3 regions of the Paenibacillus sp. A3M_27_13 genome follow, and region 1 is predicted to be linked to each of the others. Evidence: riboswitches for the same ligand, from Rfam matches in the RefSeq annotation. Region 1 holds a riboswitch; each other region holds the start of a gene.
What was found. A riboswitch is a leader RNA that binds a small molecule or an ion and turns the genes downstream of it on or off. The one in region 1 is predicted to bind glycine.

Region 1 (7,379 bases):
TCGAAACTGCACCTAAGCTGCTGGAGGATTTGCACAACTACGAGCATCGTGAAACGATTTTATATGCCGGAACGATTGCCCTTAACGGAACACTACAAATGGGCTACTTCGGGGACTGGGCTTCGCATACGATTGAACATGCATTATCCGCTGTATATGATATTCCTCATGCTGGCGGTCTGGCGATCCTGTTCCCCAACTGGATGAGACATACGGTGGATCAGGATGCTGCACGCATGAAGCGGCTGATGCTCAGCATGTTTGATTTAGATACCACTGGTAAAACGGATAAGGAAATTGCTTTGGAGGGGATTGATCGCCTGAGTGCATTCTGGACAAGTCTCGGTGCCCCTTCCACCCTGGCCGATTACAATATTAATGATGAGCAATTGGAAAAAGTCGCAAACATTGCAGCCCGTGAAATGGAATACGGAGGCTTCGGTAATTATAAAAAGCTGAACCAAGAAGATATTTCAGCTATTTTGCACGCATCGTTATAACATTCAAAAGGGAGTGTCCTCAAGCCTGTGATGACTGAGGGCACTCCCTTTTGGAATTTATGAATTAACCGTTTGTCCTTTTTCTTCTACTTGGATAGCTGCCCCTACACTGGCACCTGCAAGAATGCCCTTTTTCTTACTAGAATTCAGAGAATCCATATAGGTTCGGGTTTCTGCGACTACAATTCCTGATAAGCCGAGCAGGGCAATCAGGTTCGGGAAAGCCATCATTGCGTTAAAGATATCTGCCAGCAGCCAAATCGCATCCAGTTTAATGAACGCGCCCCCGGCAACCAGTAGGATGAACAGATAGCGGTATGGCTTAATCCACTTGACCCCAAGCAAATATTCAACACAGCGTTCCCCGTAATAGTTCCAGCCGAGCATGGTGGTGAACGCAAACATAATCAGAATGATTGTGAGCAGTTCTGCCCCCAGCGGGAATGCGCTGGAAAATGCTTGCTGAGTCATCAGGCCCGCATCGGTAGGCCCGCTCCACACACCACTAACCAGTAGCGTCAACCCGGTCATCACACAAATAACCATCGTATCAATAAACACGCCTGTCATGGAAATTAGCCCTTGCTCCGCAGGCCATTTGGTTTTGGCAGCTGCGGCTGCAATCGGTGCGCTTCCCAATCCGGCCTCATTGGCAAAAATACCTCTGGCTACCCCACTTCGCATCGCCAGCATAATCGTAGCTCCGGCAAATCCGCCCGTTGCAGATGTAGTTGAAAATGCCGAATGGAGCACCAGCGCAATTGCGGCAGGTAGTTGGTCAGCAAACCGAATCAGTACGATGAGACAGATCAGTACGTACAAGCCTGTTTTAAAAGGAACGACCTTCGTCGATACCTTGGCAATGCTTTTGAGTCCTCCAATAGTAACAAGTCCTGTAAGGATAGCAATAATCAGTGCCGTTACAATGGGCGGAACGCCAAAACTGTTTTCGGTCGAAGATACAATCGCTTTGACCTGCGGAAACGTTCCAATCCCGAACAACGCTACCAGCATGCCCGAAAAAGCAAACAGCATCGCCAGCGGTTTAAAACGGCGTCCCAGACCTTTCTCAATATAATACATCGGGCCGCCGGAAAATTGCCCATTCCGATCCTTCACCCGGTATTTTACCGCAAGTACACCTTCCGCATATTTCGTCGCCATCCCAAAAAAGGCTGCAACGACCATCCAGAACAAGGCACCCGGCCCGCCCAGCTTAATGGCTGTCGCTACGCCGACAATACTTCCTGTGCCAACTGTAGCCGCCAACGCTGTACTCAAAGCCGCAAAACTACTTACATCCCCGCTGCCTTCATTCGGGGCCTTACCGATCAGCTTGATCGCCAGGGGCAGGCGGAATACCTGCAGCATCTTCAAACGTATGGTCAGCCACAACCCCGTTCCCATGACAAGAATGATGAGAGGCGCCCCCCATATCCAACTGCTAATCGCTTCTAACACATGTACCAAATTCATTTCAACCCGCTCCTCCAGCATATTAGAAAACAAAAAAGAGTCAAATCCGCTGATTCGACTCCTGGAGAGGTTAAAGGCACGAAAAAATACAACCATCTTGCGCAGGTTTCTGCCTCTAATAGCTTATAAAAAAGCCTAGGGCATTCCCTGTCACAGGTTATTCGCGTCTCTGTCCTTTTGCCTGAGAGTTTAAGCAGATGTTCTCTGCGGTGCACCTTCGGCGCCCAATTAAGGGTCTCTCCAGAGTTCTGTCCGTTTACGGTCCCCGCTTGTTGCTGTAATCAGCCTAAGCACCTGAGAGTTTTGCCCCTTCGGTCGGAACTTTCGTTCCATCTCCCGCAAACATCAACCAGACATATGAAATTTTTATTTATTATACAGAAAACTTTCAGCTTATTACAAGTGAAAAGTTTGTGAAGCCCTCTGAAACATTATTATTATGTCTATCAAAAAAAGCGGGTACAGCAGATTGCATCCTTAGGATGTCCTCTGCTATACCCGCCCGAGAAAATTTGGAATTACAATTCTTCACCATTGGTTGCTATCACATTTTTATACCAGTTAAATGAGTCCTTTTTGGAGCGTTTGAGCGTTCCGTTACCGTCATCATCCAGATCAACGTAAATAAATCCGTAGCGCTTGGACATTTCGGAAGTAGACATGCTCACAAGGTCGATAGGACCCCAGCTGGTGTAACCAATCAGATCAACACCGTCGGCAATCGCTTCCTTCATTTGGGCAATATGCTGACGCAAGTAATCAATGCGATACGTATCATGCACAGAGCCGTCTTCTTCCACCTTATCATACGCACCCAAACCATTTTCCACGATGAACAGCGGCTTTTGGTAGCGGTCATAAAACGTGTTCAGCGTAACACGCAGGCCGATCGGATCAATTTGCCATCCCCAGTCAGAGGACTGTAAATATGGATTTTTCACGCCGCCAATCAGGTTTCCTGCTGCTTTCTCGCCTTCTGGACCTGCAGATACGGTCAAGGTCATGTAGTAGCTGAATGAGATATAATCGACCGTGTTATTTTTTAAAATTTCGGCATCGCCTGGTTCTGTGTGTATAACAACATTATTTTCTTCAAAATAACGATCCATGTAGTTGGAATATTCCCCACGGGCATGCACATCCGTAAAGAACAGGTTCATCTGATTTTCATGCTGGGCTTTCAGTATATCCTGTGGGTTACACGTATGTGGGTAGCTTTCCAAACGAGCCAGCATACAGCCGATTTGAGAGCCCGGGATGATCTCATGTCCTCGTTTTGTCGCCAGTGCACTAGCTACAAATTGATGATGCAGTGCTTGGTATATCGCTTGCTGCTTGTTTTCTACGCGGTCAATGACCACCCCGCCACCAGTAAACGGACTCATGGTCATTACATTGATTTCATTAAAAGTCAGCCAGTATTTTACTTTATCCTTATAACGCGTGAACACAGTTTCGGCATAATTTACGTAGTGCTGTATAACTTCACGACCCAGCCAGCCATTATACTTCTGAGTCAAACCCAGCGGTGTCTCATAATGTGACAATGTTACCAGCGGTTCAATACCATATTTGCGCAGCTCATCAAATACATTATCGTAGAATTGCAGTCCCGCTTCATTCGGCTCGGCATCATAGCCATTCGGGAAAATCCGCGACCAGTTGATGGACATACGAAATACCTTAAAGCCCATTTCCGCGAACAATGCAATATCTTCTTTGTAGTGGTGGAAGAAGTCCACACCTTCACGTTTTGGAAAACGGGCATTGACTTTGCCTGCCAAAATGTCTTCGAGTCGCTCGGACGAAATCTCCATAGCATGATCGTTCTTGCGCTCTGCTTTGGGTACATAGGCAACCATGTCCGCACTGGACAATCCTTTTCCATCTACGTCAAAAGCACCTTCCAATTGGTTGGCTGCGGTTGCCCCGCCCCACAAGAAGTTTTTCGGAAATCCTTTTAGCGTCTTCGTCATGGTATAAAAACCTCTTTCCGTATTTAAGATTTTTACTTTGGTCAAGTAATCCCATCAAGTGCTGCAAATGTGAATCAATACCTAACGGTAACCGTTCTTCCTTTGAAAAGGATTGACAGATGCTTTAAAATAGACGTAATGCCTTCATAAGCATCCTAATCGTTGTAACGCGTTTCATGTCAAGTATTTTTTTCTTATGTGAGGAGAAGCATCATGTCGAATCTTGATCAAATTGCAAAACTGGCGGGCTTTTCCAAAGCTACGGTATCCAGAGTATTAAATCAGTCACCCCATGTCAGTCACGAAACAAGAACTAAGATTTTAAAAATCATGCAGGAATTGGATTATGTTCCTAATCGGAATGCCATTTCTCTATCCAAGGGTCAGACGCTTCAGATCGGTATCATTACTTCAACTATTAATGAAATTGTTCTGGCTTTTCTGGACAGCTTTGTGGAAGTAGCCGGCCAGTATGAATTCCAAACCATTATTTATACTTCGGGAGAAGACAAAAAGAAAGAGCTTCAAGCCTTTGAGGATTTAAAAAGAAAAAGAGTCGATGCGCTGGTCATCATTTCCTGCGTGAATGACACTGATTTTTTGAGTACCTATTGCAAATATGGCCCGATCGTTTCGTGGCAACGAATGGAGCATACCGATATTCGCTCCGTCGCTATGGATCAGTATGAAGGATATATGTTAGCGCTAAAACATTTGATACAAAAAGGCTATACTCGTATAGCCAATGCTTTTGGTCGTCCGAGCAGCATCAATACCCATAGCAGACAACGAGCCTACGAACAGATCATGAGTGAGCACAATCTTCCAGTGTTGCAACACTGGAATCACTCTTCTATTTATAATATCCGTGATGGCGAACAGGTCGTACGGGATTTGTTACAGCGTCGGGAAGAATTCCCAGAGGCTATTTTATGTGCTAACGATTATGTAGCAGTGGGCATTCTCTGCGAAGCACGCAGACAACGGCTGAACGTACCGGAAGATCTGGCGATTGTCGGATTCGATAACACGGAGCTGGCGCATACGATGGGGATTACAACGATTCAAAATCCCATCATGGCTCAAGCACAAAATGCTTTTTTCATGCTTTCCCCTCAGCTGATTGGACGCCAAATGGAGCTTCATTCGCTAGAGTACTGCCTCATTGAACGTACGACCACGTAAGGTAACGATTTACTTGCAAATTAGGCAAAAGGGCCTTGATATGAAATATTTTTTGTCGAATCAGAATAAAATATGTTGAAATCGCTTTTTTTTGTGCTACAATAGCACTATATCGAAGGATTGTGACCGGTGATGCGGGCAATGCCTGAGTTCAATTGAGTGCTATTGCTAACAATAGTGTTGAATTGTGCTTAGGCATTTTTTATTGGTAAAGGATGGGAGGGGGAACTTCAATGATTATTGAGAAGGTGCTCAATAACAACGTCCTATTGACTAAAAACGATAAAGGCAAAGAGGTCATCGTGATGGGAAGAGGTATTTCCTTCAAAAAGGTGGCTGGCGATCAAGTCGATGATGATAAAATAGATAAGATTTTCATGTTAAATGAAAACGAGTTCACGGCTAAACTAACTGAACTGCTGAACGATATTCCAGTGTCTCATCTGGAGGTCGTGAATGAAATCGTAACCCATGCAACGGAAGTGCTGGATACGGAGTTAAGCGATAATATTTATTTAACATTGACCGACCATATTCATTTTGCCATACAACGGCAAGAAAAAGGACTGGCACTCCAAAACGCGATGCTGTATGAAATTAAACGCTTTTACAAAAAAGAATTTGCAGTTGGACTGGATGCTCTCCAAAAAATTGAAAATACGCTCGGAGTAAAATTGGGCGAAGATGAAGCGGGATTTATTGCATTGCATATGGTGAATGCACGGATCGACGGTAACGAAATGAAATCTACACTGAAAATGACCGAGATTGTCCAACATATATTGAACATTATTACGTATCATTACGGAATTGTGCTGGATGAGTCTTCTTTTAGCTATTCGAGATTTTTGACACATTTGCAATATTTTGCGATGCGAGTGATTCGCAAAGAAGTCATTCACAGTGGTGAAGAATTTTTGTACAACCAGGTGAAGCAGACGTATACCGAAGCTTTTGCTTGTGCCCAAAAGATCAATGAGTATCTGGAAAAAACATACGATCAATATTTAAGCAAGGATGAATACGTATATCTAACTATCCATATTCATCGGGTAACTGAGCGTAATAACATATAAGATTAACAACTTCATATCCTCATCGTTCATGGATTGTGACTGGTAAGGCAGGCAAAACCTAAACTGATGGTGAAATCGACGTTCCTCTATAGGAGAGTGCGTAGTTTTCACCACGAGTTTAGGTTTTTCTTGTTTACAAGTTTAAAAAGGTGCACGCCGGCGCATCTTAGCAACAGATGTAAACAGTAAATCCTATCAGTAGCAAGAATAACCCATAAGGAGTTCTGAACATGAGTGATAAAGAACTATCTAAAAAAATAGTGACCCTCGTTGGTGGCGAAGAGAATGTCAATTCGGTATTCCATTGCGCTACACGCTTGAGATTTAAATTAAATGATCGTACAAAAGCAGACAAAGCCGCACTGGAAGCAACCCCTGGTGTCATTACAGTAGTGGAAAGCAGCGGCCAGTTTCAAGTGGTCATCGGTAACAATGTAGGTCAAGTGTTTGAGCATATGATGGCAGAAACGAATTTGCAGGATGCAGACAATCCTAATGCCAAAAAAGAAGAATCTTCTGAAAAAACGAATTTTCTTGGCAAAGCGGTCGATATCATTTCCAGCATTTTTTCTCCCATTCTCGGTGCTCTTGCCGGGGCAGGTTTGCTTAAAGGGCTACTGGCGTTAATTTTATCTTTTCAATGGATTAATGATAAAAGCGGTACGTACCTGATCCTAAGTGCAGCTTCCGACAGTGTTTTCTATTTTCTACCTGTGTTTTTGGCTATTACATCGTCCCGTAAATTTAAGACAAACACCTTTGTATCGGTGGCAATCGCTGGAGCTCTGGTCTATCCAGCAGTTATAACGGCGGTAAGCAACCCAGAAAGATTGGCGTTTTTAGGTATTCCGATCATTCTGATTAATTACAGTTCCAGTGTCATTCCAATTATTCTCGCGGTCTGGGTTCAGTCCTATGTGGAGCGCTGGTTCAATTCCTTTATCCATCAATCGGTTAAAAACATTATCGTGCCGATGCTTTCGCTCCTGGTCGTTATTCCGTTAACATTTCTGGCCTTTGGTCCAGTAGGTAACCTGATCAGTCAGGGCTTGGCAAACGGTTTTACATGGGTATACAATTTAAGCCCACTAATTGCCGGGGCTGTTGCCGGGGCATTCTGGCAAGTGTTTGTTATTTTCGGCGTACACTGGGGCTTCGTTCCGGTC
Region 2 (7,379 bases), on a different contig from region 1:
ACCGTGTATAACGGTACAGTTTCGGCCAAGGCTGAAGGGGAAGCCACCGTGGTTGCGACCTATAAAGAGAAGGTGCAATCGGTTCAGGTACATGTAACGAAAAAGGTTAAGGCGCTGACATCCAGTGTACAAAGCCTGAACTTGCGTTCAAGCGGTACAGGACAGGTTGATTTGACAGCGACATACAGTGATAATACAACAGCTCAGGTTTCGGGTGATGCTACTTGGACCTCCGATAATCAAAAGGTAGCCACAGTAGTTAACGGATTGGTTACCGCTCAGGGAGCAGGTACAGCCAATATTAAGGCCGTATATGGTCAACAGACCGTAACCATTGCTGTGCAGGTGGAGCAGGTTAAACGTCTCGATGTCAGTTCATCAGAGGTTTCTCTTTTGCTGAAGGATACTGAGAAGGTTAAACTTACGGCGACGTTCCCGGATGGATCGGTACAGGACGTAACAGAGTCCGCTGAATGGAGCTCCAGCAATGCAGCTGTGGCGGATGTACTGAAAGGCACCATTACCGGCTACAGCGCGGGAAAGGCGACAATTACAGGTAAATATGGCACGATGTCCGCTACGATTTCGGTAGATGTCGATCAAACGAATAAGCTGAAAGCCAGCGAATCCAATATTTTTCTCCGTCTGGATGAATCTAAAAAAATACAAGTTTCTGCCGTTTATCCGGATGGGACGGTAACGGATATCACAGATAAAGCTACTTGGACATCAAGCGATGAAAAAATTGCGACTGTGAATAAGGGAACGATTATGGCCATTGGAGCGGGTTCGGCTACGGTGACCGCTAAGTATGGAGATAAGACTGTTTCGATCAAGACAGATGTCGAAACCTCCAGATATTTGGATTTGAGTGAGGACAAGCTGAGCCTGAATGCCAAGGAATCCAAAAAGCTCAAGCTGACCGCAACGTATGTAACAGGTACGGAAGAAGATATCACAAGTAAGGCAGAGTGGAAGTCCAGCAATGAAGATATCGCTTTTGTCAGTGCGGGAGAAGTCACGGGTTATAAAACAGGTGAGGCTACGATCACCGCTTCTTATGGTGGCAAAACAGTTACAGCTACGGTATCCGTAAATGTACCCGGTGATCTGTCTCTGTCCTCCAAAACGGCAACGATTGATATTGATGAGAACTATACTGCAACTTTGACGGCTACTTATGCGGATGGGCGTAAGGAAGATGTAACACAGGATGCAGAATGGGCTTCAAGCGCGGAAGATATTGCTTCTGTGTCCAAAGGAACGATTACGGGTAAATCCGCTGGTAAAGCGGTTATTACAGCGACCTATAATGGCAAAAAACTGACGATTAACGTACAAGTAGGCCTTGTAGATCGTCTGGAAACAGACTCGCGTGTAATTGCGCTTGGTGCTCAGGAAACGAAGCAGCTAAAAGTAACAGGAGTTAAGAGTGGCGGTACAAAAACAGATGTAACCAAGGACGCCACCTGGACAACTAGCAATGTAAAAGTGGTTGAAGTTAGCGAAGGTTTGATCAAAGCGAATGGTAGCGGTAAGGCAACGGTGACTGCTTCATATGGCAAGCAAAACATTACGTTTACGGTAGAAGTGGACGTAGCGCAAAAGATTGAAGCGGATGCAATCGCGCTATCGCTCAAATCTGGAGATCAAAAAACCATCGCGATTGTGGTTAAATCGAGTGATGGTAAAGAAAAGGACGTTACGACCCAAGCTGAATGGAAAACGTCTAATTATAAGGTAGCCACTGTTAAAAAGGGTCAGGTTACCGCGGTCAGCTACGGTAAAGCTAACATTCAGGCGAAGTTTGGCGGGAAGATAATCAGTGTACCCGTGGATGTTGATACGCTTAAATATCTGCAAACAGACGAAGTTGCTTTGAATTTGAAGGCAGGACAGCTGGCTAAGGTTACGGCTACAGCCACGTATAAGGATGAGTCGGAGAAGGATGTTTCCAAACCGGCTGTCTGGTCCTCGTCCAGAATTGTTGTTGCGACCGTCAAAGACGGTAACATTAAGGCACAGGGCAAGGGCAAAGCAGTAATTACTGTGAAATATGCAGGTAAAATGACGAAGATACAGGTAACCGTTCAGTAAAAAAGAGAGCAAGCATACGTCCAAGGACGACATGCTTGCTCTTTTTTTTAAGGAGGCTACCGCTTATAAATTATGACTTATCCTTCTTGGTCGGTGTGTTGCGTGTAAGTGATTCGGTCAAACGCTTGCCAGTCGGCGTCTGGGCCAAGCCGCCTTTGGCGGTCTCGCGGTGCTTCGACGGCATCGCACTGCCGACTTCAAGCATCACGTCAATGACTTCGTCAGACGGAATAGCGCTGCGCACACCCGCCAGAGCCATATCCGCTGCGGCAAGCGCAGTCACGGCTCCCAGCCCGTTGCGCACGATGCACGGAATCTCCACGAGTCCGGCGACGGGATCGCAAATCAGACCGAGCGTGTTCTTAAGAGCGAGACCTACGGCGTGAACAGCCTGTTCAGGCGTACCACCGCGCAGCTCGACCATAGCGCCAGCGGCCATCCCGATAGCTGAGCCAATCTCAGCCTGACAGCCTCCTTCCGCGCCAGAAATGAATGAGTTGTTGGCGATCACGTAGCCAATGGCTCCAGCGGCGAACAGGCCGTTCACCATATGCTCATCATCCCAGCCGAACCGCTCCTGCGCACTGATGAACACACCAGGGATAACCCCACATGAGCCTGCGGTAGGCGTGGCCACAATGCGACCCATGGATGCATTAACCTCCGACACGGAGAGGGCATAAGCCATGGCAAGCGCGGAGGCATCACCGGAGCAGGTTTCCCCTGACCGCAGATACTCGGCTAGGCGCTTGCCGTCACCGCCCGTCAATCCACTGCGGGATACGGTGTCTTGTGTCTGACCGCGATGAACGGCTTCCTTCATGACTTCATAATAATCAGACATTTGGCGAAAGATTTCTTCCTCCGTTGTATTCGTCTCTTGTACCTGCTCTTGAATCATCAAACGGCCAATTGTGGTGGATTCTTCAGCGCATAAAGCGCTGATTTCATGCAGATGGCTAAACCGCATCGGATTCAGCTCCTTTTTTCAAATTAATCATCTTAATTTCATACATATGAGGTAAAGAACGCAGTTCCGCAATCAGTTCAGCTGGAGCAGAACTGTCCGTTTCAATGGCGGTGAGTGCTTCACCATCCCGGCCTTTGCGATCTACGTGCATATAGGCAATGTTAATGTGGGCCGCGCCCAGCGCTGAAGTTATCGCGCCCAATGTACCAGGCTTATCCGAGTGGAGAAGCACCAGCGTAGGCAGCTCCCCGGTCAGATTGACCCGGAATTCGTTAAGCTGCTGGACATGGATGCTGCCGCCGCCGATGGAGGAGCCCAACAGTGTGCGCTGATCCTCGCCCTTCCACAGCTCGAAACGGACAGTGTTCGGATGAGGCGCGGGGAGTCCGCTGACGGCGAATTCCACGGCCATCCCGGCTTGCTCTGCCCATTGCTCGGCATCCGGAATCCGGTGATCGTCCGTATCGTAATTAAGCAGCCCTGCGATGAGCGCCAGGTCTGTACCGTGTCCTTTATACGTGTCGGCAAAGGAGCCGTATAGCGTCATGCGGGCACGGTCAGGCTGCGTCCCGAGCCAGTGCCGGGCAACGCGTGCGAGCCGCACCGCGCCTGCGGTGTGTGAACTGGAAGGTCCGGTCATGGCCGGACCGATAATAGAAAATACATCTTTGAAACGCATGGTGTGGCCCCCTGTATGTTCTAATACCATACTATATGGTATTTCCGCGTCTTTGCGCGGTTATGACGGTTCCTAATGCTGACGCACAATGTGAGCACAAAAAAGGACAGGATAAGGAAGTTTCCCTTATCTCTGTCCTCGTTACCTGAGAGTTTCGTGCGGTGTTCTTACCGCCTTACCCCTTGGGTGGCTTGCGCTCTCTCCAGAGTTGCGTCAGATGACGATACATGGACCTGAGAGATTATCCGCCAGCCGGGTGCTGGCGTCTTGCTCCTTCGGTGCCGCCAGAGCGTAGGCTCCCTGGACAGACTCTCCCGTCATCTTCATTCGCGTATACCGTTCTACATGTCTTTCTTAGCGTAATGTATGCCGTGCTCGGTGTCAATCACAGGTTTAATTTTTACATAAACAGGTGCGTTCCCAATAAAAAAGATTAAAATTTACATAATTATGGATGAAATCAGGAAGGAATTAGAAGATTGGCGGCTAATCTGATAAAGGACAAGTATATTTATGGAAATCATAGGAGGGATATTGACGTATGGTAAAAGGCTTGCGATTCACAGGTTCACGCTTAAAAGGGATGTTGCATCTAGCAGCGATCGTATCACTGCTGATTGGGATCTTCGTTCCATTCGGTCAGGTCAAGGCGGAGGGAGCATTGACAGTAGCCGAAGCACTTCAGCGCCAAAGCAGTGGAGGTACGGTGACGGTGGAAGGTTACATCGTCGGACATGCTACCGGATCGAAAACGGCTAACTTTTCTTCCCCGTTCGCGAATGATTTTAACGTACTGATTGCTGACCAGGCTAATGAACGTAATACGTCTAATCTGTTGGATGTACAGCTGACTTCAGCGTACAGAGGGCAATATGGGCTATCAGGCCATCCTGAGCTGATCGGCAGCAAAATTCGTGTGACGGGTACACTCGGCGCCTACAATAATTTTGGTGGAGTGAAAAGCCCAAGCGCTGTTGAACTGGTGAGCGGAAGCGAGCCGGGGGAACCAGGCGAACCTGGCAACCCGGGTCAACCCGGTACTACACTGCCGGATGGAAAAGGCAAAAAGGTGCTGTTCGATAATACGCACGCACAGACCGCTGGTGCAGCAGATTGGGTCATTGAAGGCGCCTTCTCCGACTTTGCCAATGGACTGCGTAATGTAGGCTTTACGGTAGACCAATTGAATCGTCCCATTCCTTTTACTTATGGAGAGCAGGCCATAACATATGACAAGCTGCGCCAATATGATGTGTTCATTATTGGTGAAGCGAATGTTGCCTTTAAGGCATCCGAGCAGGCTGCCCTGCTGCAATACGTGAATAGCGGGGGGAGCGTCTTCTTCATCTCCGATCATTATAATGCGGACCGTAACAAAAACCGTTGGGATTCCTCCGAGGTTATGAATGGTTACCGTCGTGGAGCCTATACTAATCCGGCCAAGGGCATGACTGCAGAAGAAGCTGCATCACCGGCGATGCAAGGATTAACAAGCTCCGATTGGCTGGCGGCCAACTTTGGCGTTCGTTTCCGTTACAATGCGCTGGGTGATGTGAATGCTACCGAAATTGTAGCCGCAGATCAATCTTTCGGCATTACCAAGGGTGTGCGCTCGATTGCAATGCATGCAGGATCTACGCTGGCTATTATTGATCCTACCAAGGCTAAAGGCATTGCTTATATCCCTTCAGGCACGAAAAAATGGGGTAATGCGGTAGACCAGGGAGTTTATAACGGCGGGGGCCGTGCGGAAGGACCTTATGCCGCTATCTCCAAGGTAGGTCAAGGCAAGGCAGCGTTCATCGGTGATTCTTCCCCTGTAGAAGATGCTACACCGAAATATGTGCGTGAGGAAAACGGACAGTCGAAGAAGACATATGATGGTTTTAAAGAAGTGGATGATTCCACCTTCCTGGTGCAGACGGTTCAATGGCTTGCATGGAAGCAGGACTACACGAAATTGTCTGATGTGGCAGGTTTGACTCTGGATCAGCCAACGAAGCTTCTGCCATTTGAGGAGCCTGCGGCTTCCACAGAACCGCAGCCTGAGCCTTGGTCTGCTCCAGCAGCAGGCTACAAATGGTACGATCCTAGAACGTTCAAGTCTGGCTCCTATGGAGCGGCTTCGTAATTATCGCCAGAAGCTCAATGTGAGCTGGTATTAGTTAGTCGTTTGATCCCTGCAGAGGGATCAGGCGACTTTTTTTGTGATGAAAATTAACCTGTGGTTGGTTATTTCATTACATTTTGTGCCAGAAAGACCGCGCTACTGCTGGATCATTGATTTTTTAAATGATGTTGATAGCATAATCTTAATTGATATATCCATATACTGGTGATAGGATGTATTCAAATTATTCCGACAAAAACGGTATGTAATGTTCATGAGAGGTTTTAAACATCAAACATGGTGAGAATAAGCGGGACAAGACCATGGAGAATGGAGGAAGCGCGCATTGAATACCGGACCCGTGTTGGAAATTAAAGGATTATCCGTATCTTTTCGCATCAATGATCAATATCACCCCGCAGTCGACCATCTGGATCTGACGGTCAACCCCAATGAAGTGCTGGCTGTAGTCGGAGAATCCGGCTGTGGCAAAAGCGCGCTGGCGCTTTCGATCGCACAACTGCATGACATGGAACGCACGCGTGTAGAGGGAGAGGTCCTTTTTAAAGGCACGGACCTGAACCGTCTTTCTTCAGGGCAAATGAATAAAATCCGCGGAGCGGGCATTGGCATGATCTTTCAGGACCCGCTGACAGCACTCAACCCGTTAATGAGCATTGGTAAGCAGATTGAGGAAAATCTTGATTATCATACGTCACTATCTACGAAGCAAAAAAGGGAACGTGTGCTGGAGCTGCTGGAAAGCGTAGATATACCGAATCCTGTGCGTGTGTATGAGCAGTATCCGCATGAACTGTCAGGAGGGATGCGTCAGCGTGTGATGATCGCGATTGCCATAGCTTGCCGACCTTCTCTTATTATCGCAGATGAACCAACTACTGCGCTCGATGTAACGATCCAATCGCAAATTCTCGACTTGCTCAAACAGCTTCAACAGGAGAGTGGGAGCGGAATTATCTTGATTACGCATGATCTTGGTGTTGTGGCAGAAGTAGCCGACCGTGTGGTGGTCATGTATGCCGGAGAAATCGTGGAGAGCGCTGATGTTTTTGAATTATTCAGGCATCCACAGCATCCGTACACGCGTTCTTTGCTTGCTTCCATGCCGGGATCGCATACCAAGGGGGAATCACTGCATGTCATCGGCGGCATTGTTCCCTCATTACAAGATATCCCCCGCAATAGCTGTCGCTTTGCCCCGCGTATTCCCTGGATTCAGCAGGGAGTGCATGAAGACCATCCCCAACTAAATGAAATTTCCCCTGGACATTGGGTCCGTTGTACATGTTACCAGCATTTTCATTTTGAAGACGAGGCAAAGGGGGAAGCTGCTCATGGCACTACTGGAGTTAAATGATTTGAGGGTCCACTATCCGGTGCGCGGTGGTTTCTTCCAGCGTGTTATCGATCAGGTGAAAGCAGTGGATGGCGTGTCGATCAGCATTGAGGCAGGCCAGACATACGGGCTGGTGGGAGAATCCGGCTGTGGAAAAACGACGACA
Region 3 (7,379 bases), on a different contig from region 1:
TTTCGAAGCCCGCGACGGTTGCGCTGGCGGGGTTCGTTCCGTGCGAGGAATCCGGCACGAGCACCTTGGTACGTCGCTCACCACGTGCTTCGTGGTATGAGCGAATCATCATCAGCCCGGTCCATTCGCCATGGGCGCCCGCGGCGGGCTGAAGCGTGACGGCATCCATGCCAGTTAACGCAGCCAAATCATTTTGGAGCGTATACAGCAGCTCCATGGCACCCTGGATGCTCTCCTCGGGCTGATATGGATGGATTTTGGCGAAGCCTGTATATCGGGCGACATCCTCATTCACTTTCGGATTGTATTTCATCGTACAGGAGCCGAGCGGATAAAATCCGTTGTCCACGCCGAAATTGCGCCGGGACAAGGCAGTATAATGCCGAATAACGTCTACTTCGTATACCTCGGGTAATGCCGCAGGTTCGCTGCGCAGCGCATAATCTGGCAAAAGCTCTGCCACCGGGCGACGGGGAACGTCGCACTCGGGAAGGGAATAGGCGATGCGACCCGGACGGCTCAATTCAAAAATGAGCGCTTGATCGTGTTCCTTCAACAGCCCTTGTTTCTGATCCTGTCCGGTGTGTGTCATAGCAATCCCCCCAAGGTGTGTACAAATTGGTCAATCTCTTCTTTGGTCCTTTGCTCCGTCACGGCAATCAACATGTGACCAGCAAGTTCCTCATAGTCCCGGCCCAAATCGTAGCCAGCGATAAATCCAGCAGCTAGCAGCTCGGCCTGGAGTTTGCTCATATCCGTACCCTCAGGCAGTCTAAGGGCAAACTCATTAAAGGTTGGTGCGTTAAACGAGGCAGTTATGCCCTTCAAGCTCAGCAATTGCTCTAAAGCATAACGGCTTTTATGCAAATTTAGCTCGGCTACTTCCTTGATCCCCTGTCTACCCATGACAGACAAGTATACAGATGCAGATAAAGCTAGCAACGCTTGGTTGGAGCAAATGTTAGAGGTGGCCTTTTCGCGGCGGATATGCTGTTCCCGCGCTTGCAAGGTCAGCACGAAGCCGCGTTTACCGTTGCGGTCAGTGGTCTGACCCACAATACGGCCGGGGATACGGCGCATATGTGCCTGAGAAACGGCAAAGTATCCACAGGTCGGACCGCCGAGAGAAGAGGAGATGCCAAGTGGCTGTGCGTCTCCTACCACAATATCCGCGCCCTGTTTGCCGGGTGTTTCCAGCAAGCCAAGTGCTAGTGGATTGGCACTGACGACCAAAAGACCTTTGTGCGCATGGATGAGGTCAGCCATCGGCTTCAGGTTTTCCACGGCTCCGAAAAAGTTGGGGCTTTGGACCAAAACAGCCGCGGTCTGTTCCGATACGGCTGCCGCTAGCGCATCAGCATCCGTTACGCCGTCCGAACAGCCGATCTCCACGATGTCCAAATCCAATCCGCGTGCATAGGCTGCCAATACCTGACGTGCCTCCGGATGGACGGACCTTGATACGATAAGCTGTTTACGGCGGGTAGCTGCGGCGGACAGTGAGCCCGCTTCCGCCAGTGCAGTCGCTCCGTCGTACATGCTGGCATTAGCTACAGCCATGCCCGTCAATTCGCAAATATACGACTGAAACTCGAAAATGGCTTGTAGCTCGCCTTGGCTTACTTCCGGCTGATAGGGGGTGTAGGCTGTATAGAATTCCGAGCGTGAAGTGATGTGCTGGATGACGGACGGAATATGATGATCATAAATTCCTGCGCCAAGGAAGCTGGCATGTGTGTCTGTATTGGCGTTGTGTCCGGCCAGCTCGGCCAAGTGGCGGGTTAAGGCTTTCTCATCGAGTCGAGAAGAGAGAGGGAGTTCCCCTTGATATCGAATGGCCTCTGGAATGTCACTGAATAAATCATCAATAGATGATACACCCACCACACGCAGCATTTCGGTTTGATCCTGTTCAGTCATAGGGAGATAACGATGCTGCTTCATAGGTTCTGACTCCTTTCGAAAAGCAAGATTTTAGATCGTAAATTAGCTAATAAAAAAGTGTGTGAGATGAAAAACCCAGAAGTTCATATCTGACATATTTGCTTTATAGAAATAAAAAGAGTTTAAGATCAGCGCGGGCGTTTATAAAAGGGTGCTGCCACCACCTCGGCACGCAGGCGTTTGCCACGAATCTCAACCTCCAGCGGTGTGGAGAGGGCGCTAAAACGACTGTCCACCAAGGCGAGGCCCAGATTACGCTTCAAGGTGGGCGACTGAGTCCCCGTTGTGACCTCACCAATGTGTTGTCCTTCTGCGAATACCGGGTAATGGGCGCGTGGGATACCGCGATCAATCATTTCCAGCCCGATCAATTTGCGAGGAATCCCTTGTTCTTTCTGACGTTGCAGTGCTTCTCTACCGATAAAATCTCCTTTATTCAGCTTGACGAAGAACCCTAGACCGGCTTCGAGTGGTGAAATCGTGGCAGATAACTCCTGACCGTACAGCGGCAATCGTGCCTCAAAGCGTAGGGTATCCCGAGCACCAAGTCCAGCGGGAATCAGCCCATACGACTCACCGGAACGAAGCAAACCCTCCCATACAGCTGGTGCTTCTGCAGCAGGTATATAAAATTCAAAACCGTCTTCGCCCGTATATCCGGTTCGTGAGACCAGTGCTTTTGCTCCGAACAATGGCACGTTCTCATGGAAGCGGAAAGATGCCAGATTCGTAATGTCCGTATCTGCCACGGCTGCGGCAATACGTGCTGCTTCCGGTCCTTGCAACGCCAGCAATGCTATCGCATCAGACACATTCTCCATGTGAACGGATGTAGGCATATGACGAATTAGCCAATCCCAATCCTTATCGATGTTGGAGGCGTTCACAACGAGCATGTAGTGCTCCGGTCCTTTGCAGTAAACAAGTAGGTCGTCTACTACCCCTCCATCGGGGTAACACAGGAGTGAATATTGTGCCTGACCTGGTTCCAACTGGCTGACATCATTCGTGGTCACCCTTTGCAGAAAAGCTTCGGCCTCTTTGCCTTCAACCAAAAATTCGCCCATATGCGATACATCGAATAAACCCGCACGTTGCCGGACGGCCTCATGCTCCTTTTGAATGCCGCTAAACTGAACCGGGAGCTCCCAGCCGCCAAAGTCAATACAACGAACCCCAGACTGCGTCCCGTAGGACGAATATAGCGGTGTTTTTCGCAAATTAGTCATTTTTCCACTCCTATCCGGTGTGATCAGCTAAACAAAAAAGACAGGCCGAAAAAAACGTATAGACGGCAGTCTACACTCTTTTTTCAGCTCTGTCCTTGATACCAGAAAGTTACCCCGGTATGTACCGGGTTTCCCCTTGGGTGATCCGCTCCAATAGCGAATGCTCTCCAGAGATGCGTCCGGCAGAGGTCCTTTTGCCTGAGAGATTCACCTGCAATGCAGGTTTACTCCTTCGGCGCTACCTTCGGGATCAACGGTATATTACCTGGCTTTGCAGATAACAACTTGATCCGATTCGCGTGCACTTATGTCTCACAAGCGGCAACAGCTATGCGAATCTTTTTGGCAGTCTCTCCCTCCGCGTTCATCCGCGTTTGCAGTTGTCGGGGTGTTTCCCAAAGCATTTGCTATAACCCATTAATACGCAAATTCATTCAAAATGTCAATAAAAATGTCATCAAAAACAATAGAAAAAACATTTAATATATAAATAAGGATATGTAAGCGTTTGTTATAAGCTATCATATTTTTATATAGTACGCTATATGAGGTGATATGAAGTATTTTTGTTAGTATTATTGACATCAGTGTTCTTGTTGTCATAATCTTAACCTGTCTAGTACAGGTGAGCAAAAGCGATTTTATTCATATGGAAGTGAGGGGAACAGAATGAGTGAAGTAAAGCAGCAACTTTGGTATACAGACGAACATGAGTGGGTTCAGCGGACAGAGAATGGAACGGTACGAATTGGTATTACAGACTTTGCACAGCATCAACTGGGTGATATTGTTTTTGTAGAATTACCTGAGGCGGGAGCAACGATTGAGCAGGGAGCGGAGATCGGTACGATTGAATCGGTGAAGACAGTATCCGACCTTTTTGCTCCGGTGACGGGAACTATACTAAAAGTGAATGAAACGCTGGAAAGTACACCTGAGCTAGTGAATGAATCTCCCTATGAAAAAGGTTGGATGATCGAAGTAGAGATGGATAAAGATGTGGAGGAAGCCTTGGGCAAGCTACTGTCTGCGGATCAGTATGAGCAGTTGATTTCCGATGAGCAGTAATGGAGCATTGTAGTATGGAGTAAGAGGGTTATTTGTCTGCTCGATTTTTGTATAAAATAGTCGCTATGATTTGACGTAGCGGCTATTTTTTTGTCTTTTTGCAAACGTAATTACGTGTTTTATTCTGATTTAGAGGGTTGTCCCCATATAAGAATCATACATAATCCAGCACGGTTTTTCGACTAATTTCTATAGCTACAGGTCATATTAAGAAGAATTATGCAGGTATAATACCTTCCCGGATAATTTAAATTTAAATGTTGTCATCAACGTTCATGACGAAAGTACGTTTTCATTTCGTTGATGAAGATAGCGCTGTCATTTAGTATGAATTTTAAGAAAAGGTAGTGATGCTTACCTACAAGGAGGATTTGAATATGAGTACATTGGACGCAAAGCCAAGTTCAAAAGGAGGCACTCGTGTCGCCGTACAGCGTTTTGGCCGTTTTCTTAGCGGTATGGTTATGCCCAATATGGGAGCATTTATTGCGTGGGGGCTGATTACGGCACTCTTTATTCCGACCGGATGGTTCCCGAATGAAGGTTTTGCACAATTGGTTGACCCGATGAAAAATTATTTGTTGCCGTTACTGATCGGTTATACAGGGGGCACGATGATTCACGGACAGCGTGGAGGTGTGATTGGTGCCATTATGACGATGGGTGTCATAGTGGGAGCCGATATCCCGATGTTCCTGGGCGCGATGGTCGCTGGTCCGCTGGCTGCGTGGATATTGAAGAAGTTCGACAAGGCCATTGAAGGCAAAGTCAGATCAGGCTTTGAAATGCTGGTCAATAACTTTTCGGCCGGAATTATCGGTGCCATTCTAGCGCTGCTTGCCCATGTGGCGATTGGCCCGATTGTACAAATGATCAGTCAAGTGTTGTCGGCAGGGGTACAGTTCCTCGTGAACGCAGGGCTATTGCCGCTTGTCAACCTCATTATTGAGCCCGGAAAAGTATTATTTTTAAACAACGCGCTGAATCACGGAGTATTGAGTCCGATTGCGTTAGAGGAAGCTGCAAGAACAGGAAAATCCGTACTGTTTATGCTGGAATCCAACCCTGGGCCGGGGCTCGGTATTTTGCTAGCCTACTGCCTGTTCGGCAAAGGCTCTGCGAAGTCATCGGCTCCTGGAGCGGTCATCATTCATTTCTTCGGCGGGATTCATGAAATTTATTTCCCTTATATTTTGATGAAGCCGATTTTGATTCTTGCTGCTATAGCTGGGGGCGTTGTGGGAACCTTCTGTTTTATGTTGACAGGTGCCGGACTGGTTGCTGCTCCTTCACCGGGCAGCATCATCGCCTATTTTCTAATGACGCCAAAAGGCGGATATTTGCCAATGCTGAGCGGGGTGATCGCTGCTGCGGTCGTATCCTTTGCTGTTGCCGCAGTGTTACTCAAGACTAGTAAGCAAAAAGAAGAGGGGCTGGAGGAAGCTGCTTCCCGCCTGAAAGATATGAAAAATCAAAGCAAGAGTGCAAGTGCTAACGCCACTGTAATGGAAGATAACCACGAATCTGATCGTGCTGCTGAGATTGCCGCAGCTCGAACGCTCAAGGATAAATCCGAAGTGAACAAGATCGTCTTTTCCTGTGATGCAGGTATGGGTTCAAGCGCTATGGGCGCCTCGATTTTACGCAAAAAAATGAAGCAGGCGGGTGTAGGCGTAACAGTTACGAATACGGCAATCAGTGAAATTCCACAGGATGCGGATATTGTCATTACGCAAAAAACGTTGACAGACCGGGCTAAAACAGTAGCCCCGAATGCTGAGCACATTTCCATTGACAATTTTCTGAAGAGCCCTGAATACGAAGCGCTGGTTGAACGTCTGAAATCCGATTCTTAATCCCCGTCGTAGTCAGGCGGACTGTATGCAGTGTACGTCTCCTGCTGGAGGGATGAGCTTGGGAAGGAACGGTATGCGCTTATGAATATTACGAAACGACAACGTGACATCGTGGAATATCTTCTGGAGCAGTCCAAAGAGGTTACAGCCGGGGAAATTGCCACGAAGATCAATGTCAGCACAAGGACGGTTCATCGGGAACTGGGCGCAGTCGAGCATTGGCTGGCAGCTCATGAGGTGAAGCTGGAGAAAAAGTCAGGGATTGGTATCTGTATAGATGCTGACCCAGCTCAGCTTGTATGCCTGCGAAGGCAATTGCTGCATACAAAGTCAGACGAATATTCGGCTGAGGAGAGAAAGATCGTGGTTCTCTGCATGCTGCTGGATACACAGGAGCCGATCAAGCTGCTGGCGCTGGCTTCAGACTTGAAAGTCACGGTAACTACGGTCAGTCATGATCTGGACGAATTACAAGGCTGGATTGGGGAACGGGGACTCATGCTTGTGCGCAGACGAGGGTACGGGGTCGAGATTACAGGGCGGGAGACAGACAAAAGACGGGCGATTTCCGAGCTGGCTCTCGAATATTTGGATGAATCCGATCTGTTTTCAGCCCGGGAAGAACTTCGTTCTGTAACCCGTGTCGCCGACAAGTTGCTGGAGATGATTGGCAGAGATAACCTGCTGATTGTGGAAAAGGCCCTCTGGCAGCCCCATGAAAAATGGTTGGAAAACATGGTGGAAAGCAAATACATGGAGCTGCTGATTCAAATTTGCGTTTCGCTGGTACGTCTGCGACTCGGGTATGTTATAGATCCTCTTCTCTCGTATTTAAAAACAGATTCAGATGAAAATATCATGCTTCGCACAGCTATGGTGGAACGCATATGCACGGAGTTGTCAGAGGCGCTGGATATTGAATTTCCAGAGCCGGAACGATCTTATCTCAGGCTGCTATTTCGTGATGCCGAGGATCACTCTACCCGACTACTGCCGTTGGATGATCTCGTACTGTTGGAGTCGGTTCATGAGTTGATTCGTCGTGTGGAGGAAGAGACAGGCACGCCATTGGAAGAGGACCGTGTTCTGCGTGAAGGACTGATTGCCCATATGGCCCCGGTGTTCAAACGTTTGAAGGAAGGCAGGTCGATTCGTAACCCCCTCCTTCAGCAAATCCGCAAGGATTACAGCAGCTTATTCGACTCAGTGAAAAAGGCTGCGGCGGACATGACAGAAATGAAAGTACCAGATGAAGAGATCGGATTTCTCGTCATGCATTTTG

Region 2: it holds a riboswitch for glycine, as region 1 does, so the genes downstream of both, sdaAB (L-serine ammonia-lyase, iron-sulfur-dependent subunit beta) here and NLX82_RS16595 (alanine/glycine:cation symporter family protein) in region 1, are expected to answer to the same signal.
Region 3: it holds a riboswitch for glycine, as region 1 does, so the genes downstream of both, gcvT (glycine cleavage system aminomethyltransferase GcvT) here and NLX82_RS16595 (alanine/glycine:cation symporter family protein) in region 1, are expected to answer to the same signal.

The regions. Positions count from the first base shown of each region.
Region 1 covers NZ_JANAVE010000004.1:77,909-85,287, forward strand. Annotated here, with positions in the region: gene NLX82_RS16590 (iron-containing alcohol dehydrogenase) at 1-500, shown strand, start outside; gene NLX82_RS16595 (alanine/glycine:cation symporter family protein) at 558-1,976, opposite strand; glycine riboswitch at 2,136-2,230, opposite strand; glycine riboswitch at 2,249-2,325, opposite strand; gene NLX82_RS16600 (glycoside hydrolase family 1 protein) at 2,495-3,952, opposite strand; gene NLX82_RS16605 (LacI family DNA-binding transcriptional regulator) at 4,166-5,137, shown strand; gene licT (BglG family transcription antiterminator LicT) at 5,371-6,213, shown strand; gene NLX82_RS16615 (beta-glucoside-specific PTS transporter subunit IIABC) at 6,444-7,379, shown strand, end outside.
Region 2 covers NZ_JANAVE010000005.1:12,746-20,124, forward strand. Annotated here, with positions in the region: gene NLX82_RS18060 (Ig-like domain-containing protein) at 1-2,097, shown strand, start outside; gene sdaAA (L-serine ammonia-lyase, iron-sulfur-dependent, subunit alpha) at 2,168-3,067, opposite strand; gene sdaAB (L-serine ammonia-lyase, iron-sulfur-dependent subunit beta) at 3,057-3,746, opposite strand; glycine riboswitch at 3,958-4,073, opposite strand; gene NLX82_RS18075 (DUF6359 domain-containing protein) at 4,288-5,877, shown strand; gene NLX82_RS18080 (ABC transporter ATP-binding protein) at 6,203-7,234, shown strand; gene NLX82_RS18085 (ABC transporter ATP-binding protein) at 7,212-7,379, shown strand, end outside.
Region 3 covers NZ_JANAVE010000001.1:1,414,869-1,422,247, reverse strand. Annotated here, with positions in the region: gene gcvPB (aminomethyl-transferring glycine dehydrogenase subunit GcvPB) at 1-592, opposite strand, end outside; gene gcvPA (aminomethyl-transferring glycine dehydrogenase subunit GcvPA) at 589-1,944, opposite strand; gene gcvT (glycine cleavage system aminomethyltransferase GcvT) at 2,073-3,173, opposite strand; glycine riboswitch at 3,350-3,448, opposite strand; gene gcvH (glycine cleavage system protein GcvH) at 3,843-4,241, shown strand; gene NLX82_RS06255 (PTS mannitol transporter subunit IIBC) at 4,619-6,097, shown strand; gene NLX82_RS06250 (BglG family transcription antiterminator) at 6,179-7,379, shown strand, end outside.